4 regions of the Shewanella pealeana ATCC 700345 genome follow, and region 3 is predicted to be linked to each of the others. Evidence: predicted binding sites of a transcription regulator. Region 3 holds the regulator's gene; each other region holds the start of a gene.
The links. Region 3 encodes LexA, which represses DNA repair genes until DNA is damaged. Its sites were predicted from a motif close to TACTGTATNNNNATACAGTA; they were not measured.
Positions count from the first base shown of each region.

Region 1: the regulator LexA is predicted to act here: its motif matches at 3,286-3,305, upstream of SPEA_RS08550 (DNA topoisomerase III).
Region 2: the regulator LexA is predicted to act here: its motif matches at 4,636-4,655, upstream of recG (ATP-dependent DNA helicase RecG).
Region 4: the regulator LexA is predicted to act here: its motif matches at 3,932-3,951, upstream of dinG (ATP-dependent DNA helicase DinG).

Region 1 covers NC_009901.1:1,961,246-1,968,736, reverse strand. Annotated here, with positions in the region: gene SPEA_RS08560 (hypothetical protein) at 1-112, opposite strand, end outside; gene SPEA_RS08555 (helix-turn-helix domain-containing protein) at 278-1,156, opposite strand; gene SPEA_RS08550 (DNA topoisomerase III) at 1,251-3,269, opposite strand; gene SPEA_RS08545 (hypothetical protein) at 3,460-3,729, shown strand; one part of gene SPEA_RS08535 (IS3-like element ISSpe3 family transposase) at 3,882-4,233, shown strand; one part of gene SPEA_RS08535 (IS3-like element ISSpe3 family transposase) at 4,233-5,110, shown strand; gene purF (amidophosphoribosyltransferase) at 5,148-6,662, opposite strand; gene SPEA_RS08525 (CvpA family protein) at 6,762-7,250, opposite strand; gene SPEA_RS08520 (SPOR domain-containing protein) at 7,366-7,491, opposite strand, start outside.
Region 2 covers NC_009901.1:4,727,905-4,735,395, reverse strand. Annotated here, with positions in the region: gene SPEA_RS20420 (lysophospholipid acyltransferase family protein) at 1-565, opposite strand, end outside; gene SPEA_RS20415 (beta-ketoacyl synthase chain length factor) at 558-1,283, opposite strand; gene SPEA_RS20410 (DUF3014 domain-containing protein) at 1,539-2,402, opposite strand; gene recG (ATP-dependent DNA helicase RecG) at 2,544-4,619, opposite strand; gene SPEA_RS20400 (calcium/sodium antiporter) at 4,837-5,760, opposite strand; gene SPEA_RS20395 (AMP-binding protein) at 5,941-7,491, opposite strand, start outside.
Region 3 covers NC_009901.1:4,852,654-4,860,144, reverse strand. Annotated here, with positions in the region: gene coxB (cytochrome c oxidase subunit II) at 1-1,034, opposite strand, end outside; gene SPEA_RS20985 (cell division inhibitor SulA) at 1,512-2,060, opposite strand; gene lexA (transcriptional repressor LexA) at 2,057-2,677, opposite strand; gene plsB (glycerol-3-phosphate 1-O-acyltransferase PlsB) at 3,086-5,509, shown strand; gene mtr (tryptophan permease) at 5,509-6,765, shown strand; gene SPEA_RS20965 (AraC family transcriptional regulator) at 6,803-7,491, opposite strand, start outside.
Region 4 covers NC_009901.1:3,233,372-3,240,862, forward strand. Annotated here, with positions in the region: gene SPEA_RS14055 (porin) at 30-1,241, opposite strand; gene SPEA_RS14060 (DNA polymerase II) at 1,475-3,874, opposite strand; gene dinG (ATP-dependent DNA helicase DinG) at 3,975-6,047, shown strand; gene SPEA_RS14070 (sulfite exporter TauE/SafE family protein) at 6,056-6,829, shown strand; gene SPEA_RS14075 (primosomal replication protein) at 6,826-7,488, shown strand.

The sequences.
Region 1 (7,491 bases), 2.3 Mb from region 3:
GCTGTTCAGCTATGAGTTGCTCTTGCTCGGCTTGAGCAACTGATTGGGAGTCATTGGAGCAGGCAGATAATATGGCGATGGCACAAGCAGAGGTGATAAATAGATTTCTCATAGATCTCTCGTTATTTTTGACGTGATTCGAGTCAGCTTCTTAGCCAATAATCCTGACGGGGCGGTACAGGTTATTAAAACTAATATATTTATTGAAACTGATTGAAGCACGAACCGTCACGAGTGCTCTTACTAGAAAGCCCTAAAGCCTTCCTAGAAAATCACTTCAGCAATTTACTTTTCGTCTGAATTCAAGTGGCGACATGCCAAATTCTCGCTGAAAAATATCATAGAAGCGACTAACTGAGCCAAAGCCCGCTTCCAGTGCAATATTGAGCACAGGACTTTGGGTATCGATAAGGAGCGCCTGGGCATGCTGTAGCCTAAGCTGGTTAATGTATTGCTTAATCGACACTTTCATCACCCGATTAAACAACTTCATGGCATAGTTTTTATGTAAGCCAGTAGAGGTTGAAACATTTTCAATTGTAATTTTTTGATCGTAATTGTCGGCAATATAACGCAACATGGTTTGGATATGGTTTAAGCCACCAAACACGGGTTTATCTTCCTGTTTCGCCACTCGATTCGCTAGCTCGAAGGTGCTGTAGTCCTCTATCGACATGCGTCGAATTCGGCCGCGGATCTCGTTAATCACCTGGCTGGTTAGTAAAGGGGCATTTCGTTTAATATCGGTTTCCCAGATCTGCGTCAGCTCTTTATCGCAAGCATATAAGCTGTCAGACACGATAACCTCGCCGTGCAGCAACTGACTCACAAAGCTACTTGGCAGCATCCATGTCAAAAAGGATTGCAACGGGATATAGATATTGACTAGCTCGCCGTCGCCACGAGAAGCGACCATTTGATGGGGGAAAGAGGCCCAAAAGATGATCATCCGCCCCTCAGGCACAGTGATCTCTTGGCCATTAATCAGATAATCGGCTGAGCAATCAAACAGGTAATTGATCTCTATATGGCCATGCCAATGACTATGGGGCATTACAGCGGGTTTTTTACGATGTAAGCCAAATTGAGTATCTTGAGCTTGCACTGCTAATGGACTGGCTTCGTTAAAGGAGATCTTCTCAACCCATTCAAACATCTGTCTCACTCCATAGTTGCTTTAGATACCAAGCTACCCCATAGGCCTTTGTTAAACAATTGAAAGTTACTAAACAAGAACTCAAGCTGATGATTTAGGAGGTCGCTCTCTTAGCCTTAGTCGTACTCACTCTTTTAGCTGACGCTTTCTTAGCTGTAGCCGATTTTGTCGTAGCCGCACTCTTATTGCCCGAGTAACGACGCTTTTTAAAGCCGCTATCAGGAGATTTAACGCCCTGCAACGAGGTGGGTAACTGCGCCCCAGCCTGCTCGATAAGCTGCTGCAGTGATATTAATAAAGGCGCCATAAAGCTTTGATATTTAGCCTCTTTACGACTAATAGCATCGAGATTATTTTCCCAAAGTGCCGTCATGTCCGGTGTGGTCGCACTCAGGGGTAAGCTGTTTATCAAACCCTTGCCTACCTCTGTCGCTAAAATAGACTTACCTTGACGCGTTAGGTAGTTTCGCTTAAACAACAACTCGATGATCCCAGCGCGAGTCGCCTCGGTACCGAGCCCATCAGTCTCCTTTAATATTTTGCGGATCTCACTGTCGGTCACATAACGGCTGATCCCTGTCATCGCGCCCAGTAAAGTGGCATCGCTAAAGTGCTTTGGTGGCTGAGTCTGTTTCTCCAGTAACTCACCGCGCTCACATAACAGAATTTGGCCCTTTTTTAGGGCGGGAATGTTGGCTAGATACTCGTCATCATCAGTTTGTTGCTTTTCGCTTTGGCTCTTCTCTTTATTTTGCTTAAGCAGTTGCTTCCAACCCAATGCCACCTCTTGTTTGGCCTTGGTTTTAAATAAGCCACCTGCAATGATTATCTCAACTTGAGTCTCTTTATAAAGATACGCAGGATAAAATTGCATCAAATACTGACGAGCAACCTGTAGATACAACTGCTTCTCAGCCTGATTTAAGTTTTGTAAATTAGCGGTCTTCTCGGTCGGCACTATCGCGTGGTGAGCCTCAACCTTTTTATCATTCCACGCCTTAGATTTAAGCTTGCTATTAGGTTGCTCTATGCCTGACACTAACTCACTGGCACCATTCAGTACGGCACCTATGACGCTCGGAGCCAAAGCATGTTGTTCAGCAGGTAGATAACGGCTATCTGAACGGGGATAGGTGATAAGCTTATGTTTTTCATATAAAGACTGGCAGGTATCGAGTACTGACTTTGCACTCATACCGAAGCGTTTAGCCGCATCAATCTGCAGTGCCGATAAGCTATAAGGCAAAGGTGCATTTTGTTTCTTATCTTGTGCTGTTACCTTTTCTACGGTGCCGTTTTGGCCATTTATACGCCCGACTACGTTTTGCGCTAACCCTTTTGAGAGTACTCGCCCCTCTTCATCCATATAAGGCTGGCAGGCCTCACTTGGTTGCCATTTTGCACTAAATCGCTGCTGATTATCGGTCGCTAAATGCGCCAACACCTCATAGAAAGGTTTAGAGATAAACTCGGCAATTTCGGCGTCGCGGCGAACCACTAAGCCCAGCACAGGAGTTTGCACCCGCCCAACAGACAGCACGCCTTGATAGCCGACTTTGCGCCCTTGAATGGTGTAAGCCCGGGTCATATTCATGCCATAGAGCCAATCGGCGCGAGAGCGCGCTAAGGCTGAGGTCGACAGAGGAATAAACTCGCGGTTAGAGCGTAACTGCCCTAATGCCCTTTTCACCGCTTGTGGATTCAAGTCACTGATGAGTAGACGCTGCGCGTTTTGCAATTTTGGGCCTTTTACGCCTAAGTGGGCAATGATCTCATCGACCAATAGCTGCCCTTCTCTATCCGGGTCGCCGGCATTTACGAGCTGGCTCGCCTCTTTGACTAAGCCTCGCAGCACCGCTATCTGGCCGCGCATCTTATATTTAGGCTTCATCTTCCAGGTCTCTGGCACGATTGGCAGATGCTCGAACTTCCATGACTTGTACTCTGGTGAGTATGCATCTGGTTCAGCCTGTTCGAGTAAATGACCGACACACCAAGAGACACAATCGCCATTTGCGGCGCGAATAAAGCCATCACCTTTCTTTAAGGGTTTAGGCAACACATCGGCAATAGCTCTACCAAGGCTGGGTTTTTCAGCAATATATAAGATCATTTAGAAAAATTAGGATTACTGTATAAATTAACAGTAACTGTACATCGAAGCGCTAAATGGTGCAAATGAAAGCCGTCCCTCAAAAGGCATTATTCGCTGCATGAGTAAGTTTTGCTCAGCCAATGTAAATCTTGTTGAGAACAGTTCTCATTAAGTGTTTTAATTCTCTCATCTTAACTATGGAGAAATAATGATGCTAGCAACCTTAAGTCACCGAGGAATTAGACTCGATAAACTTATGCTTTTCCACTTACTACTTGTCACATCATGGCTGTTAATTATCGCTCCATTTTTTCACTCAACAGTTAACCAGGTTCCAGTGTTACTCAGCAGCGCATTAGTCCCTCTAACCTGTATCAGTATCTTATTCGGTCTAAAATTAGGTCACGGCTTTAACAAGAAGTCGTATAGTTTTTTATTTGCTAGCTGGATGCTAGTCTGGTTAACCCAGCTGATTTAAGCGTTAGGTAATAATACCAATCAGTATAAGAAGTTGATCGATATGAAGCCGGTGTTTTAGACTGAAAACAAAAAAGCCGAGCAGATGCTCGGCTTTTAAACATAACAACTTTGTCCCGTCCTGAGATAAGTTGACACATTGGAGACTTATCTATGAAACCTTCAGGTTCTATCAGCAATAAACGTACTCAGCGTGATTACACATTAGGCTTTAAATTAGCCGTCGTCAGCCAAGTAGAAAAAGGCGAGCTGACCTATAAGCAAGCTCAAGACCACTATGGTATCCAAGGAAGAAGTACCGTCCTTACATGGTTACGAAAGCATGGTAGATTAGACTGGTCCCAGCCTATTGAGCACTCTCCTATGTCTAAATCTAAAGAAACGCCAGCCCAGAAAATTAAGCGATTGGAGAAGCAAGTCTCTAATCTAGAAATGAAAAACATGATTTATGGCGATATGGTCGAGTTGCTTAAAAACGAATACGGCATCGATTTAGAAAAAAAGTACTTAGCCGAACGCTCTGGTTCGCCAAAGTAAAAGGCACCATAAAGTTAGCCACAGCGAGTCGGCAGTTCAACTTATCTAGACAAGCAATTTATCAATGGAAACAACGCAGAACGGCAAAAGCTGAAACGCTTAAACCTGTGATGAAGATGGTCATGTATTGGCGCCAGTTTATGCCTAGAGTGGGGACGCGCAAGCTCTACCAGCTCATCAAGCCACAACTGATAGAACAAGGGATAAAGCTCGGTAGAGATGGGTTATTTCAGTATTTGAAGCAACAAAATATGCTGGTAAAACCCAGAAAAAATTACACTAAAACGACCAATAGCCATCACTGGCTAAGAAAGTATCCCAACTTACTAAAAGACAGAGCGGTCAAGCGTGTTGAAGAGGTGCTCGTTAGCGATATCACCTACGTGAAATCAGATGAGGGGACGCACTATTTGTCTCTGGTAACAGATGCGTACTCAAGAAAGATAATGGGATATGAGTTAAGCCATGAAATGAAAGCTTGTGACGTGGTCAAAGCATTGAATATGACGATAAAGAATCGTCAGACAACAGGCGATGCCATTCACCACTCAGATAGAGGGATGCAGTACTGCTCAGCTGAGTACCAGGAGACGTTAGCGGCAAATGGTATTACTCCGTCCATGACAGATGGATATGACTGCTACCAAAATGCACTTGCAGAGCGGGTTAATGGGATTTTGAAGCACGAGTTTTTGCTTTATCGCTGCCGTACGATGAAGGAGCTCGATATGTTAATCAAAGAGTCGATAGAGACTTATAACCATTTAAGGCCGCATCTTAGTTTAGGGATGAAAACCCCTAATGAAGTACATAAAAAAGCCAGTCGGGAGTTCCAACTGGCTTAATAAAAACCGTCAACCTATTTTAGGACTAGACACTTGCTTAAGGATGACAGACGTTATGCATCTCTAAGTTAGTGCCAATATCTTTGCTACGATTTGCCTTAGCATCATCGTTACGCAATTGTGTAATGTAATCTAAGTACTCTTGATTTACGTCATTGGTGACGTACTTACCGTCAAATACAGAGGTTTCAAAACGCTTAATACTTGGATTTTCTTTACGTACCGCTTCAATTAAATCCGGTAGCGATTGGAAAATCATGCCGTCGGCGCCGATTAAGTTATTGATCTCTTCAACATCGCGTCCATGGGCAATGAGTTCATTTGTGGTTGGCATATCGATACCGTACACATTCGGGAAACGAATTTCTGGTGCTGCTGACGCGAAATACACTTTATTAGCGCCAGCATCACGTGCCATCTCGATGATCTGCTCAGACGTGGTACCACGCACAATAGAGTCATCAACAAGTAATACGTTCTTGCCTTTAAACTCTGCACCAATCGCGTTGAGCTTACGGCGTACAGACTTCTTACGCTCTTGCTGACCTGGCATGATAAAAGTACGGCCGATATAGCGATTTTTAACGAAGCCCTGACGGTATGGCAGATCCATATGACGTGCAATTTCGAGTGCGATATCGCAAGAGGTTTCAGGGATCGGGATAACTACATCGATATCATGATCTTCCCACTCTCTCTTAATTTTTTCGCCCAACATGGTGCCCATATTAACACGGCTGCTATAAACAGAAATGTTATCAATGGTTGAGTCAGGACGAGCAAAATATACGAATTCAAAGATACAAGGAGAGTAGCTTGGCGAGTGTGCGCATTGGCGAGTATATAGCTCACCATCAAGGGTAATATAAACCGCCTCACCAGGCGCTACGTCACGCATAAACTCAAAACCCACCGCATCTAACGCAACGCTTTCAGATGCGATCATGTATTCGGTGCCTGACGCCGTTTCATGCTTACCTAGCACTAACGGACGAATACCAAATGGATCTCTAAAAGCAACTAGCCCTTGGCCGATAATCATGGCAGCTACCGCATAGGCACCACGAGTAATATCATGCACCTTGGCAACAGCATTAAACACATCTTCAGCGCTAAGATCATCTGTTGTAGATTGCTGAAGTTCATCGGCGAGTAAGTTAAGTAACACTTCAGAGTCTGATGTGGTATTAACATGACGGCGCTGCTTCAATAAACGCTCATGCAGCTCAACCGTATTGGTCAAGTTACCATTGTGCGCCAATGAAATACCAAAAGGAGAGTTAACATAAAACGGCTGAGCTTCAGAAGCGCTAGAGCTTCCTGCCGTAGGGTAACGAACGTGACCTATGCCTGCATTGCCTTGTAGACGCTGCATATGCTTTGGTTCAAAAACGTCTTTCACCAAACCATTGGCTTTACGCAATCTAAACGCGCTGCCATCGACGGTCACAATGCCAGCAGCATCCTGTCCACGATGCTGGAGCACAGTCAGTGCATCATAAATGGTTTGATTAACCGATGACTGGCCAACTATTCCGACAATACCACACATGGGTAAGCTTCCTCATTGTAAGATGTTCTATTATTTAATATTTTTGCTTTAGGTGAGACTGACGTCTCTACCTAAAACCAAGTAATGCTTTAGTGCATTTTATATTTTGGGTACAAAGCTCGAGGTGTTTTCCAAGTAGTCAAAGAACCACTGGATCACAACTCCAAATTCGGGCACGAGTGTAGAATCCTGCCACCAATCTGTGTTGGGTGCTCCGGTAAAAGCATCCATAAAAAACAGTAACGCGCTTACGATTAATGCGCCTCTAAGGGCACCAAAACACAAGCCGAGCACTCTATCAGTGCCTGACAATCCTGTTTTAGAAACCAATTGACCTATTAGGTAATTAACGAGAGCGCCTAGAATAAGCGTTGAAACGAACAAAATGGCAATTGCGACCCCATTTCGAACCATTTCATCTTGCATCTGGGTAAGATGCAAGGCGAGTTTGAGGTAAAACTGGCTGGCAATAAAAAAAGCGGCGAACCAAACAACGAGAGACATGGCTTCTTTTACAAAACCACGGACCAAACTGATCAAAGTTGATAGTCCGATAACGATAATGATGGCGTAATCAATCCAAACCATTTAAGAGATAATCCAGCATAGGGTTTAAGACGGCGCGATTCTAACAGAGACAGAGTTATTTCTCACGCTTTCACGGCGAAATAACTTTTTCTCAAACAAAGACAATCACGATTTATTATTTTTCGACAGGGCTATAAGTAACTACACGACCTTTTAGCTGCGTCAGCTTTTCAATATCATTCTGCATACGGCTCAACTTATCTTTAGAAACGTTAGGCCCAACAAATACCTTAGTTAACTG
Region 2 (7,491 bases), 120 kb from region 3:
CGCGGGCAAAATCATTGATTTTTTCACCTATAACGGTGCGGGTACCCTCGGGGAAGATGATTAAGTTGGTGCCTCGTTCGAGTACAGATTTGCAGTCATCAAGCAGTAGTTCGGCGCCGCGATTGGGAATGTAGCCAGCACATGAGACCACGCCGCGTAGAAATGGGTTGCGCCATAGGCTCTGCTTGACGATGCAACCGGCATTGGGCATTAAGCTGATTAAGATGACCACATCAATTAAGGTTGGGTGGTTAGCCGTGACTATCATGCCTTTGGCATTGCTGAGGCGGCTTAAATCATCGTGGGTAACCTTGATAAGACCTACCCAAGTCATCATGCGTACAAAGCCTTTAAACATGATGTGTACCGCGCGCTGCACACGCTCGATGCGTTGCTGGGGAGTGCCAGGCCAAAACCTGAGGATGGGTAATATCGTCAATGAGCTGAGTAGGCCGCCGAGTCCAAACACCATATAGCAGGCTGTGCCGCCTAACCAACGTGGGACATATGCGAGACCTGAGAGTCTTGGGGCGATAGGTTGTTTGTGTATTGCTGGATTAGTCACAATTAAGCTCCCAATACCAGCCGGAAAATGATCCGCTGATATTGTGTTTGGCCGCCAAACTCGATAGCAGTAGACCAAGGCTGAGCTCATTGTCGGCTTGTTCATTTATTGGGGTCAATGTCAGTGTCGCTAACGCATCTTGTGTATCGTCGGCGGGAGCGAGCATAAAGGCGGTGGCGATAGGCCACTCGGGAGTCGCTGAGAATTGACGATAAACTTGAGGCACAGGCTCGTCGGCATAGACTAATAATAGCGGCTCAGGATCTGCGTGAAGCTGACCAAAGGCTTCGATAAACCCTTGGCTAAAGGTGTTTTTTCCAGCGGCGATGGAGGTGGACGCTGCGCGGTTACCACTTAAGATACTGTAGATGCCACTGGCGGTATTGTGCACCGACTGACTAAAGCCTGTGGGAGATAATGCTGACTCATCGACAATATCGTTCAGCAAGCCGATGGTGCGATTAATCTCACCGTGTTGCGAGGCAAAAATACTACGGCATTGTTCCGCTGGCGCGCACTGGTTAATCGCCTCGAGTATGATTTTGGTGAGCTTACTGAGTCTTCTGCGCTGCATAGCTGGCACATGAGCCAATTTAGGCACTGCTGATGGTTCTGCACCTTGGTCTAAGGCTGTGGTAGGCCAATTTAACCATTCATTGGCTTGTTGGTAATGTGGCGACCATGCGCCCCATGAAAGAATGCTGAACTTCAAATGCATCGCCCCAGATACGAATATCCTTTCGTATTGCCCTGACTAGTAGAAAGATATGTTTGAGCGAATTAAACCGCTAGCGCTGAGTCGCTCAAATATAACGTCATTTTGACAGCTCATTCTACAACATAAATCATGAGTACAATACGTCTTTTACGATACAAGTGTCGCCAAAAGGTGAGGCTAGCGTGGCAAATGTTAGGTCAAGATGTGAGCCCTGTTAATTCAGGGCTCTTAAAAGCGGATAATTTGCCTGCAGGCTTAGTTAAGATGTTTTTGTAGGCGGCGTAGTGCCGACTTTACCTTACGTGAGTTTTCAGGACCCATGCGGATCATCAGCTTCTGCGCATTAGGCAGTGCTTCTAGTTTAGGGTCGACAAACTGATAGTTAACGCTGACACCGTCTAGCTCAATTGGCTGCTCGATAATCGGCGCATCTAACATGACTTCGATGGCTTGCTGCATGCGATCATCAAACGAAATATCGCTGTAGCCTAGCTCTGCAAAGGCTTCACCGAGTAGCGGCGTCATCTCTTTGTAGGTCTTAGCGAGCTCTTGGTCATTTAAGCTTGCTAGGAAGTCGGCGTACAGGTCATATCTGTGGTAACTGTCTGGGTTGATATAGGTCTTATTGGCAATTTCCGATACGGTGAAGCTATTGCTAGGCGCCTTTAAAGGAGCCGTTTTGCGCGCCAACTCACCTTGCGCTAAGTTATCAACGAACACCACAAATTGACGTACTACATTATCTTCAATCAACAGAGGTTCAATCGCCATACCATCGGCAACTTCGATCACTTTTTGCTGCACATAGGTGTCGCTATCGGCTAGCGCGGGTAGTGGCTCAACTTCGGGGACTGGCTCCACTTCAGGTAGCTGAACAGGCACGGCTTCGACGATTTCGGGCTCTGGCACGGCTTCAGTTTCAAGTGGCTGTTCCGGAACTGGATCGGGGATCACCACTGGTGCAATGATTTGTGGCTCTTCGATTTTTTCGTTACCACTGAGGTAGTAGTAGCCGCCAGCAGATAGCGCTACAACGGCAACTATAGCCAGAATTGCCAGACCGTTGGTGCCAGAACTTTTTTCCTGTGGGGAAATTCTATCTTCTTGACTGAGTTGCATTTTAACTCCTCTGCGACAGCGTAGTGATACAACGAATAATAAAGTATAGCTTTAATCCATTTTGCAATATTCCAACGGATTGTCTATAGGCTAAGCCTCTATGAAGGATATTTAATTTGGAAAACGGCTCAAATTAGCACTTTACGCTTGTACAAACTGCTCTCTATCGCCTAACCAGCGCTCAATAATGGCATCGACACTATTTGGTGCTTGCTGCATAACGTGAGCTGCCAGTTTCTGTATATGGGGAATGAGCGCCTGATCGCGCATCAAGTCGGCAATTTTCATGTCGGCAATACCGGTTTGCTTGGTGCCTAGTACTTCGCCAGGGCCACGGATCTCCAGATCTTGCTGGGCAATAACAAAGCCATCATTACTTTGTCTCAGTACCCCAATCCGCTTGGTTGCCGTTGCCGATAATGGTGCCTTGTATAACAGCACGCAGTGACTGGCTACCGCGCCACGACCCACACGACCTCTAAGTTGGTGCAGCTGGGCTAGGCCCAAACGTTCAGGGTTTTCAATGATCATCAAGCTGGCATTGGGCACATCGACTCCAACCTCAATCACGGTCGTAGCAACCAGCAGGTTGAGTTCTCCGGCTTTGAAATCTGCCATGATCTGCTGCTTCTCAGCGGGCTTCATACGGCCATGCACTAGGCCAACTTTTAACTCGGGCAGAGCACGTTTAAGTTCTTCTGCCGTATCTTCAGCAGCCTGACATTCGAGGGCTTCAGACTCTTCAATTAAGGTGCAAACCCAATAGGCTTGGCGTTTGTCGTTAATTGCTGCCTGACGGACACGCTCGAGGACCTCTTCGCGGCGTTGTTCGGAAATAGCCACTGTGGTTACCGGGGTTCTTCCTGGCGGCAACTCATCGATAATAGAGGTGTCGAGATCGGCATAGGCGGTCATCGCCAAAGTACGCGGGATCGGGGTTGCCGTCATAATCAACTGGTGTGGATGAAAGCCCTGACTAATGCCTTTTTCACGCAGACCTAAGCGTTGGTGTACGCCAAATCTATGTTGCTCATCGATGATAATCAGCGCTAATTTATTAAACTGTACCTGCTCTTGGAAAATAGCATGGGTGCCAATCACAATATGGGCATCGCCAGATTCTATATCGGCTAATGACTGGGCTCTGGCCTTGCCTTTGAGTTTTCCTGCAAGCCAGCCGACTTTTAGCCCTAAAGGCTCAAACCAGCTCTTGAAATTGATTGCGTGTTGCTCGGCTAGTAATTCTGTTGGTGCCATCATTGCTACTTGATAGCCGCTCTCTATTGCCTGCAGTGCAGCTAAGGCGGCGACCAAGGTTTTACCTGAGCCCACATCGCCTTGTACCAATCGCATCATTGGCTCGTGCTTGGCCAAGTCTTGGGTGATGTCGGCGACAACTCGCTGCTGTGCGCCCGTAGGCTTAAAGGGCAAAGAGGCTAAAAATGGATTCAGTAGCTGACCCGTGGCATTCATACTGACCGCGCTATCACGGTTGCTGCGCTGGCGCAGTCGTAACATGCTCAGATTGTGAGCCAGTAACTCTTCTTGGATAAGACGTTGCTGCGCCGGATGCGTACCTTGCTCCAGCTCGAAAAGTGAAACCTGATTATTGGGCCTATGTAAGATCTGTAGCGCTTGTTTTAAATCTAAATTATTTGGCTGCAGGTTAGTGGGCAGCAGTTCCTGTAAGCCACCATTGTCTAGCATAGCGAGTGCTTGCTCGGTGAGCTTAATCCAACTGGCTTGCTTTAAGCCCTCGGTGGTTGGGTAGACAGGGGTCAGCGTATCGCTTAGCTGTAGGTCTTCACCCGGTGAGATGAGCTTGTATTCTGGATGAATAATTTCAACGCCGTGATTACTGCGGCGTATTTCACCGTAGGCTCTAATAGTCATGCCTATCTCTAAGCCGTTACGCTGGGCAACAGAGAAGTTAAAAAACCTTAGGGTTAAGCTGCCAGTATCATCGCGCACGGTGCAGGTGAGCATGCGCTTGCGGCCTTGAATAATTTGGCTCGACTGAATAATGGCTTCGATGGTGCCGTAACTGCCGGGATAAAGCGAGGCAATAGGATAGACTTGAGTGCGATCCTCGTAGCGCAGCGGCAGATGAAACAACAGATCTTGCACTGTTGTTATGCTCAACTTAGCTAGTCTCTCGGCCATCTTCTTCGCGACGCCTTTGAGATCTGTGATAGGAACAAGATCGAGTCTTTGCAAACTGTTAGCACTCAAACACTGTAAATTTATACATATATTATCAGAGTTATCGGTTTACGCAAATTTGGCGTTTATTGGTTTGGGAGTCAAGCAGCTAATTAATGTGGGCTGGGTGGCGACAGTCGTGAAGCATGTCAGCAGACTCGGGATAGACTGCCACAAAAAAGGCCTAAACTGCGACTGCAATTTAGGCCTTTTCTATCGAGTTACTTCAGGATTAAACTTGAGCAACCAGGTAGCCAATGTACACTAGGTAACCTAGTACTAACAGAGCTGCTTCACGGCGACCGATGCGTAAACCCGTGTAGGCAAACGGCAGTAAGATCATTGCAAAGGCAATCATTGAAATCCAGTCTAGCGTACTAATTTCGCTGCCAACAATCGGGTGGATAAGTGCGGTAACGCCCAAAATACCTAGAATATTGAACAGGTTTGAGCCAACCACGTTACCAATCGCGATATCGCTCTGACCTTTAAGCGCTGCCACAACCGAGGTAACAAGTTCTGGCATGCTGGTACCGATAGCCACGATAGTTAGGCCGATAATCACTTCGCTAATGCCGAATGATTTCGCCATAGCCACTGCGCCATCAACGAATAAGATCCCGCCGCCCACTAGCATGCTGATACCGATAACGATAAATAGCACAGATAGCATAGGGTTTTGCTTGGTATCTTCTACATCATCGTCAGTCTGCTTTTCGGCAGTGAAATAGCTAAAGGTTAAGTAAGCCACAAGTAGTGCAAATAGAATTGCGCCATCCCAGAAGCTTAAGCCGCCATCAAGTAGCAGGCTCCAGAACAGTAGCGATGCACCAATCATGATTGGAATATCACGGCGTACCATTTGTGACTCGATCTTAATCGGGCGAATAAGCGCTGTGATACCTAAAATCAGGCCGATGTTGGCGATGTTTGAGCCAATCACGTTACCTAAGGCGATGCCGCTATTGCCTGCAATTGCTGATTTTACGCTAACCGCAAGTTCAGGAGCACTGGTACCAAAGGCAACGATTGTTAGGCCGATGATAAGAGGCGTAAGCCCCAATCTAAGTGCGATTTGGCTTGCACCTCTAACTAAGGCTTCTGCGCCTATGGTCAGAATTAAAAAGCCGCCGAGTATCGACAATAAAATAAACATGATTAACTCTATAAATTGGATGTTTCTGAAAGGATGGCAAGAATAGTTTCTTTCAAAAATTGCGCAATAGAAAACTGCTTCTTAGTCATTAAATTTAGTTAATTGATGGTTTTTTATCCAGCAAATAAAAACGGCACCCCTGAAGAGTGCCGTATGCATGGCGATTAAAATAACTCTAGCTTAGATTTCATCTTCCCAGCAAACTTTTCCGCCACGAATGCCGTCGACCTTCTCACTAAACTTCTTCTCAAGCACATGGCGTTTAATCTTAAGGGTTGGAGTGAGTACGTCATTTTCAACATCCCAAGCTTCATTCACAATAACGATAGCATCGACTGTTTCATGTGACTCTAGGTGTGGGTTTACCGCATCTATGGTGTTTTTCAGCGATAGCCTTACTTCTTCCCTAGGTTGCAGTGTAGCGCCTTCAGACAATTGCACTAAGGCAATTGGGTGTGGCAGGCCTGAGCCGATAACACAGATCATCTCTATGTGAGGATCTTGTGCCAATTTGCGCTCAATCGGTACTGGAGCAACATACTTACCTTTCGAAGTCTTGAAGTTATCCTTAACACGGCCAGTAATGCTGACGTTGCCCTCATCATCGATAGAGCAGAGATCACCAGTGTGGAAGAAGCCATCGTCATCGAAGCTCTTAGCTGTCTCTTCCTCTTGCTTGTAATAACCTTGCATTAGGCCTGGGCTCTTAACTAGCAGCTCACCAACATCCGAACACTTGGCTTCACAGCCTTCGACCGCACGGCCAACGGAGCCAATTTTACGGGCATCAAATGGGTAGTTAATAATTGAGTAGGCGCAGTTTTCGGTCATGCCCCAAGCCTCACTGATATCGAGACCAATCTTGTGATACCACTCAACCAGTGATGGCGGGATCGGCGCAGAACCTGAGCCGAGCAGGTGGCAGTGCTCTAGACCTAAACCTTGATGAATTTTACGTTTTACTATGCTGCTAATGATCGGCACTTTAAGCAAAAAGTTAAGCTTGCTATAGCCAATCTTATCGATAATATTTTTCTGGAATAGGCTCCACAGGCGTGGCACTGAGAAGAATACTGTGGGTCTTGCACGCTGCACGTCGGCAACGAAGCTATCTAGGCTCTCGACGAAGGCAACACTACTACCTGAGTAGAAAGAAGAACCTTGAATCGCGACACGCTCGGTAATATGTGCCAGTGGCAAGTAAGACAGTAATCTGTCTTCGACGTCTGTTTTAAGGTCGCGTACTACCGCTGTGCAAGTCCAGGCATAGCTGGCAAAATTTTGAATCGCACCTTTAGGCTTACCAGTCGAGCCTGATGTATAGATGATGGTCATCACTTGCTCAGGTGTTGGCAGCGGCGCATCAATTAAAGGCTGGCCCATATTGAGCATCTTATCCCAATGATACTGAGATGGCATGGTGTCGTACGGCATAGCAATACGCAGAATATCGCCGCCAACACCCGCTTCTTGATCGGCCCAATAATCGAGCTTACCGATAAAAATTGCCTTAGCTTCACTGTGCTCTAGGGTGTAGCGAATAGTGTCTGCGTTAGCGGTAGGGTAGATGGGGACACTAATATAGCCGCCGTGCATCAGGGCTAAATCAGTAATAAACCATTCGGCACAGTTTTTAGAAAGCACGGCAACTTTGTCACCAGGATTGAGGCCAAGGTGTCTCAATGCGCCTGCAATCTGCTGCATCTTGGTTTGTACATCACGCCAAGTAAA
Region 3 (7,491 bases):
GCGATTTCTGTGGCCGTTAGCTGTTTTGCAAACGCTTGCATTGCGGTGCCGGGTTTACCGTTTACAACAATATCTACATGGCTGGCTACCGCTCCTTTAATTATCGGGCTGCCAATAAGGGATGGGAATACACCTGGAAGGCCTGCCCCGTTAGGTTGGTGACAAGCTGCACACCTTGCTAGGTAGACTTGCTCACCTTGAGCCATTAACTCTTCCATGGTCAAGGTTTGCGATAAAGCAGTCTTAGCTGCCGCTTCAGCATTTTGCGCGTGTTGTTGCTGAGTGATTAGCCAGGCATCGAAATCCTCTTCCGATAGTGCTTCCACTACAATCGGCATAAAGCCGTGGTCTTTACCGCAGAGCTCTGCGCATTGACCTCGGTATGTGCCGGGCTTGTCGATGCGGGTCCACGCCTCATTAATAAATCCCGGATTGGCATCTTTTTTCACAGCAAAAGCGGGCACCCACCAGGAGTGGATAACATCTTCTGAGGTCATTAAGAAACGTACCTTGCGATTGATAGGTAAAACCAAGGGCTTATCTACCTCTAACAGGTAGTTTTCGCCTTTGGTTGCATCGCCATCTATCTGTTCACGCGGTGTCGATAATAGGCTGAAGAACTCAATGTCTTGATCGAAATAACTGTAATGCCATTTCCACTGTGAGCCAGTGATCTTGACCGTTAGGTCGGCATTACTGGGGTCTTCCATGGCAATCAATGTTTTGGTTGCGGGAATGGCCATAAGTATCAAGATGATAAAAGGTACAATAGTCCACAGGATCTCGACTTTAGTACTTTCATGAAAGTTGGCGGCAACTGCGCCTTTTGATTTGCGGTGGTTGATCATGGCATAAATCATTACGCCAAATACTAAGATGCCAATAGCGCAGCAGATGTAGAGAATAATCATGTGCAGGTTATAAACCCTGTTACTGATATCCGTCACACCCTCTGTCATATTGAGTGGCATTTCTGATGCAACAAGCACGGGCGTAAATAGCAACGCCAGTACACTATACAACAATTGCTTCACTAGACTTCTCCTCTGTCAGCAAGACAAAGAAGAGTCACACAGTAAGTCTCTGCTCTATGTAAACTCTTCAGTTCCCAAAAAAGCAACGATGACTTCAAAGTGCGCGAGTGGTTTTGTCAAACTTGTCGTTATTACGACAGCGACTATTGTATTCCAGTATTCAATACTGGTTTGTGTAACCACGTAGGCACTTACGGCTGAAATATATCAGGCCGATTTCAGCCTTTGTTTCTTGATCAGGATCTAAAGTTCAGAAACAAAGACCGACGACTAAATCGTTCGGATATAACAAAATATCGTTGTTATCACTTCCTACACTACTTGGTGTTTAAATATTGATCAAGATCACTTTTTGATTCATTTGCTTATTATGAAAATAAATTTTTGGCAATAAAAAAGCTCTCGATTGAGAGCTTTAGCAAAACCAAGAGTCTTTAGCTGAAACTTGGTCGTTAGAAAGAGGGTTAACTGAGTGTATTAATGAATGGCGCCAAATAATGACGCTTGTACAAAACTACAATCCTGAGCGCTTACTGAACTATCGAGTAAATGGCTATTGTTAACTTCAGTAGAGTTTGCATCGGCGCTTTCAATGGCATTTTCGATAATCATGCCTACAGCGCGTGCGCTTTTAGCAACAATCTGTAAGCGTCGGCTATCGCGAGCATCTAACGAATTAGTCCAGGTGATTACTGCGCTTGAGGTGCCACTGGTCAATGCTTTTTCCATTGCCCAAAGTGTTTCAACCTCGTCTTTAGCGTGGACCAGTAAAATCCGGTCCATTCTAACGCCTGCCGCCGCTAACATCTGTTTATAACCAATATTAGGAGGGCTTATCAGTACAATCCAGCGGCCTTGTTGGCTTAGCTGTGAAAGTTGAGCACTAATCTGAGTGAGCTCATCGCGGCCTTGAGTCTTCGTCACCATGCTAGTGATCTCATTGCCCGAGTTTGCACTCATGCTCGTAGACGGTCTGTCTTGCCAAAGCCCCGGGTGACGTGGGCTAACTCCTAATAGTTTGTTCATTGCCAGTCTCCATTGCGGATCACACCAACGGCTAAACCTTCAATACTTAAGCTTTGGTTTGCTAGATCCACCTCAATTGGTGAGTAGTCTTCGTTTTCTGCATGTAAGAAAACTTTGTTGCCTTTCTTCTCGAAACGCTTAACGGTGACATCGTCTTCGACGCGAGCGACAACGATTTGACCATTACGAGCCTGTTCTATTTTATGTACTGCTAACAGATCACCTTCGAGAATACCGATATTCTTCATACTGTCACCACGGACTCTCAGTAGAAAATCAGCCGATGGGCGGAACATAGCTGGGTCGACTTTATAATGCTGCTCAACATGCTCTTGGGCTAAGATTGGTTCACCTGCGGCAACTTGGCCGATGAGTGGTAAGCCTAAATCTGGCTCTTCAGTACTTTCTTGGGTTAACTTAATGCCACGAGACGTGCCCGGCATAATTTCGATACAGCCTTTCTTGGCTAATGCTTTTAGATGCTCTTCGGCAGCATTGGCAGACTTAAACCCTAAACGCCTTGCGATCTCGGCGCGGGTTGGTGGCATACCAGTATCTGCAATATTGCGTTTAATTAGCTCTAAAATTTCTGCTTGGCGTGGTGTAAGTGGTCTCATTATTAACCCTGTCTTTCTATACAGTACCTGTTAGTATATACAGTAATTTAGTGAGTGCAAGTAATAACCAGTTATAACTTTTTTTCGCTGTGTGGGATCCGGTTTCAAATGAAATAAATCCAGCGAGATGAAACTCGTTGCAAAGGGTTTAAATCTGCGATTCATCGGTAATCTTGTCTTATCTAATACCAACGGCTTATTAAGGTGGGTGACTGAAAGTGATAATGAATTTGAAATGAACACGATTTAATCATTGTGTATTGGCTTAAGTTATTAAATTTTAAGCTAAGTCATTGTTCTATAAATGTACAAACCGGATTCGGTACGGTAAGAAGAGAATTGCGCAAACTATTTCAATATCTGCTATTCTAGCGCCTTATTAGAAGCGACTAACATTGCAAATAAATCATGTCCAAACAAGACTCTCTTTGGTTCAAATCTTTACGCTGGTTACAGCGTCAATTAGTTCACACTGTCGTTGTGCCTCACGACCCATTCGACGATCTCAACTTAGATCCGAGTAAACCACTCGCTTATGTCATGAAGACTGAATCTGTCAGTGACATCGCTGCGCTTAGCGAAATGACGGCGAAACTTGGTTTACCAAGCCCTTACGAGGAGCTGGAGGTCAATGGGGTTAAGGCACCACGAGTGGTCTGCCTAGAAGGGAGTAAGCCTCTCTTCGGCCAGCGAGAAGGTGGTGAGCAGTACATAGATTGCTTCAAGAGACTCCTTAGCGTACATAAACAAAATCGCGAATTAGACATTCAATTGGTGCCGGTGAGCCTTTATTGGGGTCGTACCCCTGGTAAAGAAGACGACACTATGCGCGCAGCGGTACTCGAGCGCCAAAACCCAACTTGGTTACGCAAGTGCCTCATGATCTTGTTCTTGGGTCGACATAATTTCGTGCAGTTTTCTAATGCCGTTTCACTGCGTTATATGGCTGATGAGCACGGCACTGATAAGCGTATTGCACAGAAGCTTGCTCGTGTCGCAAGAGTGCACTTTCAGCGCCAACGTAAAGTGATGACTGGGCCTCAGCTGCCTAAGCGTCAGGCACTGTTCCACGCTTTACTTAAATCAGATTCGATTACCAAGGCGATTAAAGAGGAAGCGGCAAGCAAGAAGATCACCGAGGCCGAAGCTCGCGCTAAAGCGATGGAGTACCTTGATGAAGTGGCTGCAGATTACTCCGATAGCCTAGTGCGTATCGCAGAGCGTTTTCTAACGTGGTTGTGGAACAAGCTTTATAAAGGCATCAACATTAAAGGTGCCGAGCAGGTAAGACAGCTGCACCACGACGGACATGAGATTGTCTATGTGCCGTGTCATCGTAGTCATATGGACTACCTGCTACTGTCTTATATTCTTTATTATCAAGGTATGGTACCGCCGCATATCGCAGCGGGTATTAACCTTAATTTCTGGCCTGCGGGTCCTGCGTTCCGCCGTGGTGGTGCTTTCTTTATTCGTCGTAGTTTTGGTGGCAACAAGCTTTACACTGCCGTGTTCCGTGAATATTTAGATCAGCTATTTACCAAAGGCTATTCTGTAGAGTACTTCACAGAAGGTGGCCGTTCGCGTACAGGTCGTCTGCTGGCGCCGAAAACGGGAATGCTCGCTATGACCCTAAACAGTGTGCTGCGTGGTGTTGAACGCCCAGTGACGCTAGTGCCAGTGTATTTAGGCTATGACCATGTAATGGAAGTGGCGACTTACCATAAAGAGTTGAGCGGAAAGAAGAAAAAGAAAGAGTCAGTTTGGCAGGTATTTGGCGCCATTCGTAAGCTAGGCAACTTTGGCCAAGGTTACGTTAACTTCGGTGAGCCGATCACCTTGCATAACTTCTTGAACGAGCAGGCTCCTAGCTGGCGTGAAGATATAGCTAAAGACCCAGACCAAAAGCCTAGCTGGTTAACGCCTGTGGTGAACACATTGGCTAATCGTGTGATGACTAACATCAACGATGCGGCGGCGGTGAGCTCTGTGACCTTAACTAGTATGGTGTTACTCGCTTCTGAGCAAAATGCGCTTGAGCGTTCTCAACTAGAGAAGCAGTTAGACTTGTATCTAACCATATTAAAAGAGCAGCCATATACCGAGTATACGTCTGTGCCAGAAGGTACGGGGCATGACTTGGTTTCTCAAGGTTTAGAGCTTAAAAAGTTGCAGATTGAAAGCGATCCCCTAGGCGATATCATTTCGATTGATCAAAGCATCGCGATCACCATGACTTACTATCGTAATAACATCATCCACCTTATGGTGTTGCCATCTTTGATTGCGGCATGTTTGCTGCGTAAAGAAAATTGCAGCCGTGAAGATGTTATCTGTGTTGTGAATGACTTCTATCCATTGCTTGAAGCCGAATTGTTTATGGGTATTGATGACCCTGCTCAATACGCAAGCCAGATCCTCGACATCTTTGTTGCTCAAGGTCTTGTGGTTGAAGCAGAGCACTTCGAAGTTGTGGAGAGCAAGATTAATCAATTGCTACTGCTTTCTGGCACTATCAGTGAAACCATGCAGCGTTACGCTATCTTGTTTAACTTGCTTGAAGTTAAGCCAAATATGGAGCGTTCAGAGCTTGAAAAAGACAGTCATCGCTTGGCACAAAGATTAGGCGCACTTCACGGTATTACTGCACCAGAGTTTTATGACAAGAAGCTATACGCTACGCTGAGTGTCAAATTAAAAGAGCTAGGTTACCTAGCTGATAATCAAGGGTGCAGCGATATCAAACGTATTAAAGAGAGAGCGAATCTACTGTTACGCTCGTCCGTAAGGCAAACGATTGTAGATAGTGTGCATGCGGAGCAGAATACTTAATGGCAAATCATATGAATGCAGCCAAGAACAAGGTTGCAGGTAAGTCGCTGTTAGGTGGGGCCATGATTATTGCGGGCACAGCTGTCGGCGCAGGCATGTTTTCTCTGCCTGTTGTAGGCGCTGGAATGTGGTTCGGTTACTCGCTATTGATGATGGCTGTTGTGTGGCTTTGTATGTTGGTGTCGGGCCTAATGCTGCTTGAAACTAACCTGCACTTCGAGCCTGGAGCGAGCTTCGACACCTTAACCAAAGCCACTCTAGGCCAGTTCTGGCGTATCGTAAATGGCCTATCGATTGCGTTTGTTCTGTATATTTTGACCTATGCCTATATCAGTGGTGGTGGTTCAATCGTAAATCATAGCCTTGAAGGCTTCGGGATTAACCTGCCTCAAAGCGTTGCCGGATTGGTATTCGCTGGTGTGCTAGCAACTATCGTCATAATCAGTACTAAGGCGGTCGATAGAATTACCACTGTGATGCTGGGTGGTATGATTATTACCTTCTTCCTCGCTGTGGGTAATCTGTTACTCGACGTCGAGTCGGTGAAGCTGTTGAGCCCTGATGGTGAAAACAAGTATCTGCCTTATATGCTAGCGGCGCTGCCTTTTGGTCTAGTGAGCTTTGGCTATCATGGCAATGTGCCCAGCCTAGTTAAATATTACGGTAAAGATCACCGCACCATTATCAAGGCGATAGTGATTGGTACTGGTATCGCATTGGTTATCTATGTCTGCTGGCTTGTTGCAACCATGGGTAATATCTCTAGAACTGGTTTTATTGGTATCATAGAGCAGGGCGGCAATATGGGCGTGCTAGTGAACGCTCTGTCAGGCGTGATAACCAGTGATTGGTTAACGACTATGCTTACTCTGTTTGCTAACCTCGCCGTAGCCTCATCTTTCTTGGGAGTGACTTTAGGTCTATTTGATTATCTGGCGGATCTATTTGGATTTGATGAGTCGCGCTCGGGTCGACTAAAGACTGCAGCGGTGACCTTCTTACCTCCAACATTACTTGGCCTATTATTTCCAAATGGCTTCCTCATAGCTATTGGTTTTGCGGCGCTGGCAGCCACTATCTGGGCAGCAATTGTTCCGGCAATGATGGCTTATAAGGTCAGGGCTATGTATCCAGATAGTACCAGCTATAAAGTACCTGGTGGCAACGCGGTGATCGCCATAGTGATCCTGTTTGGTGTGATTACTGCTGCATGTCACTTATTGGCAATGGCGGATATGCTGCCGCTATACGGTTAGTCGTTAGCTGCGGGCCAATCAAAAACTAAAGCCTCTTTTAAAGAGGCTTTTTGCTATTTAGATTTAGCTTATGCAAATATTGAGTCGGTGTTTGACGACGAAACCGGGTGAATGAGCGACTAAAGCTATGTGAATTGGCATAGCCTAAACGTGTCGCAATCTCAGCCACATTCATCCCCTCCAACATATATTTAATTGCCTGATTACACAGAATATAGCCTGATAGATAGGTAAAGGTGAACCCGAGTTTCTGCAGTCGCCGCTGCAGCTGTTGGCGAGAGATCCCAAACAGCGCAGCCACCGAATCTACGCTGGGTAAACCGTAATAGCGTGAGTAATTCACCATCTCATACAAAACTTTTGGCTGATCTGTTGGTTGCGGCATATTCAGATACTTTTCTAGTTGAGACAGCGGAATCGATGCGGTCAGGGGCTCTGGGATGTAACTGTAATCGTCGGTGGACATAAGCAGGCTGTCGATACCGAGCCACAGCTCAGTTTGTGGCGCATTCCAGGACACTGGGCAATCGAAGAGTTCTTCTGTTTGCTTCTGTTGAACGGGTGGACCGCTGAGTCTGACTTTACGTAGGCTGTAGCTATCGCCAACGTAGTTTTTAATAGCGTTAAATAGGGTAAAAGCCACTCTTAGGGAATCATGAGAACGTGGCTTTCCCTTTACAAAATCATTGCAGTAGCACCACTTTAAGATTTTTCCCGACTGTTGAG
Region 4 (7,491 bases), 1.6 Mb from region 3:
GGCGCTTTAATCACTTTAAATTAGACAAATTAAAGTGTGTAACGGATACCAATTGCGATACCGTCATCTTCAGAAACTTCCATCGCAGCTTGCTGTACTTTATCTGCGCTAGTGAAATCACTAAAATCTTTACGACCTTCTAGATAAAGAACAGTGTTTGAGTCCCAAACATAGTGAACACCAGCAACTGCAAACTGACGCTTGAATACATCACCATTGTAAGCTGCTTCGTATTCGTCGCCTGCTTCTAGGATGTTATAAGAAACGAAAGTACGGATACCGTTATCGAACTTGTAAGAAGCAATTGATTCTAGACCCCATGCATCTTGGATCATACGGTTTAGGTTATCAGTATCGTGGAACTCTTGCTTGTTAACGTTGAATGCAGCGTAAACACCTTCACCGCCCCAGTTACCCCAGCTAGCACCTAGACCGTAGATAGAGTCAGTTTCAGTTAGACGCTTACCAGCAGAAGTAGTGGCTTCGAACTCGCCAAAGTTAAAACCTGCAGTTACCACTAAGTTTTCAGTTACGTTGTACGTAGCAGAACCGCCATAAGTGTTGTTATATTCAACTGTTGTTACTGCATTTGAATTATTAACACCAGCAACTTTAGCTGTTGATGGGAACAAAGTGCTTGCACCCGTGGCAGTTTCGTTTATATCAAAACTATCTTGCTTAAGCTGAGCCTGAACTGCGAAGCTGAAATCACCGAATACATTACGGTATTGAACCGTTTTGTCACCACGGCCAGTACCGTTTACAGCACCATCAGCCTTATTGTAAGTGTAAGTACCTGATGCGTTACCATCCCATACGAAGCCATAGTTAGTGTTATAAACTACGTCATACCATGCGCCCCATTGCTTACCAATAGTGATTGAACCATATGTGTCGTGTGCAAGACCTACATAGCCTAAACGGTTATTTAAGAAGTCACCGCTTTGAGATTCTAATGTACTGTCGCTGTTGTAAACGATGTCGGTATTACCGAATGGGTTTACGCCCCACTCTAGCTTAGTATAAGCTTTCCAGCCGTCGCTCATCTGGCGAGTAAAACCGAAATTAATACGTGAAGCGCCGTTAACCACTTCTGTAGCACCTTGAGTATTGATGATGCGAGCATCAACATAACCACCAATTTCTACTGCATTTTTATCATCTTTATAAATTTCAATTGCTGATGCTGTTGGTACAAATATCACTGCGGCTAAAGCCGATGCTACTAGAGTCTTTTTCATTTATTTGCCTAACCTTAATGTTGTTCAGTCTGCTTCATTCTATTTGTCTTCCATTCCGTTGTTTTCTTTCTTTCCTGATAGAATTTGAGATTAACAAAAGATTAGTAATCACTCAAAGACGAACATCACACTATTTGCTAGATTTTGCACCTAATTAACTAGCAAACACAGAACAGACAAAGGATTGAACCATTCCTTAACATTTAATTAGCAGTAAATTAATGACCCTCACCTTAAATTAACGACATCTGGTTTGTTGCAACCTCACTGAAACTGGTTTTCAGAATTGAAAGAATAGGCTCGGCAATAGGCTCTAACTGGCGAGAAAGGTAATAATCGTAGTCAATTAAATTCGACGTTTGCTCGGCAGGCTCTGCGCCATTTAACGTCATGACATATTCGATTCGTGCCCCACGCTTGGCAAAGCGTTGATCTTGGTTGATGTCACATAAAGCGCGGGCAACTTTTAAATGAGGTGCAGATTTAGCCGTATAGTCCTCTAGATTACGTCTCAAGTGCTTAGTAAAAATAAGCTCATCATCAAGCTCACCACTATGTAGGCTATCGATAATTTCTCTAAGGTATGTTGTTACATCCAAATGCTGGAATAAGCGCTCGTAAAGTTCATATTGAACTCGCCGTGCCAATGGCGACCAGTCACTACGTACTTGCTCCATCCCCTTAAACACTAACCCTAACTCCCCCGAAGTTTGACGCTTTGTCCCAACATAACGTTTCTTAGACCCCTCTACAGAACCTCTCAATGTTGGCATAAAGAACTGTTCAAAGTGGGTTTCAAACTCTAATTCTAAAAAGCTCTCTAACTTAAACTCTTGGGTCAGCTTATCGCGCCATAACTGGTTTACTTTCTCAGCTAATGATTTGCCGGTCTGTGCAACCTGCTCTTGCTCGAAGTCATTGCCAAGCCAGACGAAGGTGGAGTCAGTATCACCATAGATAACCTTATAGCCTTCAGCCTCGATCCAAAGCCGTGTTTGCTTCATGATTTCGTGACCACGCATGGTAATCGAACTGGCAAGCCTTGCATCATGAAACACACAGCCGCGGGAACCTAGCACACCATATAGGGAGTTCATGATAATTTTTATCGCTTGAGATAAGGGCGCATCATGATGTGCCTTGGCTAGTTCTCTCTGTTCAGACAAGTTTTTGATCAGCATGGGGAGAATCGGCTTTTCACGACTAAACTGAGCGCCAAGAAAACCGCTAACGGTTTGCTCTTCAACTTGAGTGAGCCCCTCTACCAAGCCTTTAGGGTCGATCAAGAAAGTGCGTATAATTGAAGGATACAAACTCTTAAAGTCTAACACTAAAATATGCTGATATAAGCCCGGAACCGAGTCCATCACATAGCCGCCTGGGCTTTCGATGCCATCGCTGGCGGGTTTACTCGGAGCAACATAACCCGCACGGTGCAAGTGAGGCAGATACAAGTTGTTAAAAGCAGCCACCGAGGCCCCTACCCTCCCCAACTCAAGGCCAGTCAACTTGGCTCGTTCAATCGCAAAATCAAAGAGGTGTGTTTTTTCGAAAATATCCCACACCAGTCGGCAATCAGTAAGGTTATAGTGCGCCAGTGCAGGCTTATTGTTTAAAAAGAGATCGTTGATTTCATCCATACGGTTATCAACATTGTGGATAGCCTTTCCTTCATCTAGCAGTGCTTGCGAGACAAACTCTAATGAATAGCGGTCGAATTGATAAAAAGCCGCCTTCAACCAATCAATACCGTCTAGTACCACACGCCCAGGCAACGATAGTGTTTCAGGGCGATACTTATCTTCAACCTTCCAACCTAGCGGGTGATTATCACGCCCTATCGTTAATGCAATACCATGATGTTTTGCGCGGCGATAAAGCAGTGCGAGATCGAATGTGACTACTGACCAACCTATAATAATGTCGGGATCATACTCAGCAAACCAACTAATCAACTGATTGATTAATTGCGCTTCGTTCTCCACCCATTCAATGTAGTTAGCATCAGTCTCTTCGGCCTCACCAACCATAATAACCTTTTGATACACGCAACCTTCAGTCGTTTGGCCATACAGCCCCACAGAATACAGCTCCCCAGCGAAGCTACACTCAAAATCTAAAGAGATTGCATTAAGCGCTATCGTCGACACAGCCTGACGAGCTCGACTTGCGATAAACAGTGGTTGCTGTTGAGATACTGCATTCGTGCCAGTTCTTGCAACAAAATGGCCGTAAAACTCTGCATCTAATGCGATAAAACGTTCGACGAGAAAACGATGTTCTACTTTAATATCTGACTCGAACAGTTCGATATCAAGATCTTTAGCAGCCCTGTTTAAATTTCGCTGCTGGCGGCCATCGACACAATATAGCGCCTCGACCGGCGTGTTAGCAAAACAGCTAAGAGCTACAGGGCTTCGACGGACGCCTCTCAGTTCTGAGCTCGCCAGTAATGCAGTCGCATCTGTCGCCTGAACAAAGCACACATGTTCTTGGTTAGGAATTTCAACAGTGACTGGCCCATTCTCGGTCTGAACAAAATACTGCAGGTGCAGGCCCCCCTGTCGGTTGACCGCATGGCGAGTCAGGACTCGACCTTTAATCACTTGCTGCTCGTTCAACCTAGAATTCATACTTTATACTCAATTAAATACACTAATAATCACTAAACGCTTCTTAGGCTAAGTAATCACTGTTATTATGTACAGCACTATTTATTAGCTTAGTGCATTCATGTTATCCGCAGACGTTAAAACTCAAATTCGTACTATATATAAAGGCATTTCTACATCTTTGCCTAACTTTCGCCCTCGTCGAGAGCAGAACTATATTGTTGCGGAAATATCAAAAACGCTTGCGGGTGAGTACGACAAGAATCGCCGAATTATTGTGGTTGAAGCGGGCACGGGTATCGGTAAGTCGCTGGCTTATATCCTCGGAACCATTCCACTAGCACTCGCGAATAAGAAAAAAGTCTGTATTGCCACGGCCACAGTCGCGCTACAAGAGCAGCTGTTGCATAAAGACCTGCCATTTTTCCTACAGCAATCTGGACTCGACTTTAGCTTTGGTTTAGTTAAAGGCCGCCAACGTTATGTCTGCTTATCTAAACTCGAGATGCTCGTTGGCCCAGATAACAGCACCCAAATGGCGATGTGGCAGAGCAAACCCGATCAAAGCCAAGTGGATATGCTCGAAGCTCTGCTTAAGGATTATCACTCAGGTGTATGGAATGGCGAGCGAGATACGCTAACCAAGCCGATCCCCGATCATCTGTGGCAACAGATCGCCTGCGATAAGCACAGTTGCCATCGCCAACTTGCCAGCCATCGTAACTGCCCTTTTCACAAGGCACGAGAAGATCTCGACACTTGGGATGTACTGATTGCCAACCATAGTTTGCTTTTTGCCGACCTAGAGCTGGGCGGCGGGGTTATTTTACCCGATCCCGAAGACCTATATTACGTCATTGATGAAGCACACCACTTACCAATAGTAGCAAGAGATTTTAGTAGCGCTCAATCTACCGTGCGTGGTGCAAACGATTGGCTTGAAAAGCTCAGCAAGACCACCAGCAAGTTACAAAACCAAATCAAGAGCAACTACATTATCGCCCCGGCGCAAGCCATGCTGGATCATATTGGCGATATCACAGGCCTTTTAAACCAAGTGGCTCAGTTTTGTGACTCCCAATCAGCCAAATTTGATAATCCAGAAAACCGCTTTAGATTCGAGCATGGCAAGTTACCGTCGGCATTATTAGTACAAGCCGAAAACCTTGCTACCGCCTCCAATGTGGCGCTAAAGCAGTTTAATAAGATGCTAACGTTGCTCAACGAAGCGATAAAAGATGGTGACATTCCAAAGCACCAATCGGAAGCCTTGCTATCTGAAACAGGTTTTATGCTGCAACGGTTAGAAAATCTTCAGAAACTTTGGAAGATGATGGCCAAAGAGGATAGCCCCAAGGGTGCACCTATGGCCCGCTGGATTGAACAGCTTACCGGTAAACAGGCCGACTATCTCTTTAACGCATCCCCCATCGAGGTCGGCTTTATGCTGGAAAACCTGTTATGGGACAAAGCCGCTGGCGTGGTGCTATGTAGTGCGACCTTAAGAGCGCTAAATAATTTTAACCACTTCACTCATCAAGTCGGCTTATCGATCAATGACGGTAGTCGTTACTTAGCGTTAGACTCGCCGTTCGATTTTGAGCAGAATGCGACACTATTCTTACCAAAGATGGACAGTGAGCCAACGGATGATAAATATACCGATGAGCTGGCTAAACATATTATCGCTCTGGTTGAAGATGAGATGGCAAGCTTAGTGTTATTCGCCTCGTACTGGCAGATGGAAAAAGTGGCCGATCTGGTCGAAAGTAAAATTAAGACAGGTCTACTTATTCAAGGCACGGCACCAAGACAAGAGATCTTAAAGCAGCATAAAGCCCGCTGTGATGAGGGTAAGCCGAGTATTATTTTTGGTACTGGCAGCTTCTCAGAAGGGCTCGACTTGCCAGGGGATTATCTGACTAACTTGATCATCACTAAGCTACCATTTGCGGTTCCAACCTCACCGGTTGAACAGGCGCACTCGGAATACATCAAAATAAAAGGCGGAAACCCGTTTTTACAGCTTACTATTCCCGATGCTTCACGCAAACTGGTGCAAAGCTGTGGTAGATTATTACGTAAAGAACAAGATTACGGCCGGATTTCCATTTTAGATAGACGTTTGGTGACTAAACGCTACGGCAAGTCTCTGCTAGATGCCCTACCACCTTTTCGCCGTGTGATTGAATAGGACAAGTTTTGGATTTACTTCTCGACCCTAGTAGTTGGGCCATACTCGCATTAGTGGGATTTATTGCTGGGTTTATCGATGCCGTATCAGGCGGCGGTGGACTACTTTCGATTCCCGCACTACTCACAATGGGCGTTCCTCCCCATCTGGCGCTAGGAACCAATAAGCTTGCTGCGAGTTTTGGCTCATCGATGGCGGCTTACACTTATTATAAACAGAGACTATTTTCTCCCTCTTTGTGGTACCACACCTTTATCGCCACTTTTATTGGCGCGGTAATCGGTACCTTCATCGTTTATCATATCGATAATCAATGGCTAGAAAAGTGGCTACCCATCATGATCATAGCCATTGCTCTCTATACCTTGTTTCAACCCAATGCCATGGGCGATAGCAACCATAAATCTCCGCAAAAGCCAAAAAACAAAATGAAACAGTGGTTACAGGGGTTACCACTGGGTTTTTACGACGGCTTTGCAGGGCCCGGCATCGGCGCATTCTGGACAGTATCGAGCACCGGGTTACACAAACTGCCTTTGCTATATAGTTGTGGACTCGCCAGAGCCATGACCTTTACCAGTAACTTAACCTCCTTGATTATTTTTATCGCGTTAGGAAAGGTGAATTTTGCCATAGGCTTATCCATGGGAGTTTGCATGATGGCAGGCTCTTATATAGGTGCACATTCGGCTATTAAGTTTGGCCTACCCTTTATTCGTCCGATTTTCATTACCGTTATACTATTAATAGCAGCGCAGTTAGTTTGGAGTGCTTGGTTATGACAACCAACGAATTAGTTCAAAAGCTCAAGTTACAACTTAAGCAATTAGAGCAAGAGGTATTACAGCACGATTCTCGCTTGCCACCGGGACAACGCAAGATGATGCTGGATGTCGAACGTTTCAATAATGAGCTATTTATTCAGGTTGGCGGCCAGCTCCAGCCGTGTATCGATCAACTATCTAAAAATATTGCCCAACTTGAGCAACTACTCAGGGCAAAGCGATCGCCTTACACCATAGTGTCGAGCTGCGAGAAAATACAAGATAGATTCAGCGCACTCAAGCGTGCCCTAGCAACCACAAGTATTAATGTTAAATCAATTGAACAGCAAAAACGTAGCCGCAGAGCTTATGCAATTAAGCGAGGAATTAAGTCTCATAATGAAAGTGGTTTTAATTGGATCGCCTCAAATGTGATGCAAAATAGCCATCAACTCTATGAAGAACTTAACAAACATTTGAACTGGGCTAAGATTATTGAACAAAAAATTGAAAATTTGCAATCTTCACTTGAAAACTGTCATAGTGCTGACAAAATCAAGCTGCAGAATGAGATCCTTACTCTGCATAGTCGACTAGGAAAGTGTCGGCAAGCTACCAGCTATATTGAAGATCGCATCCAACTATTCGAACGACCTTTTAAGAGTCAAAATCGTTAAGGA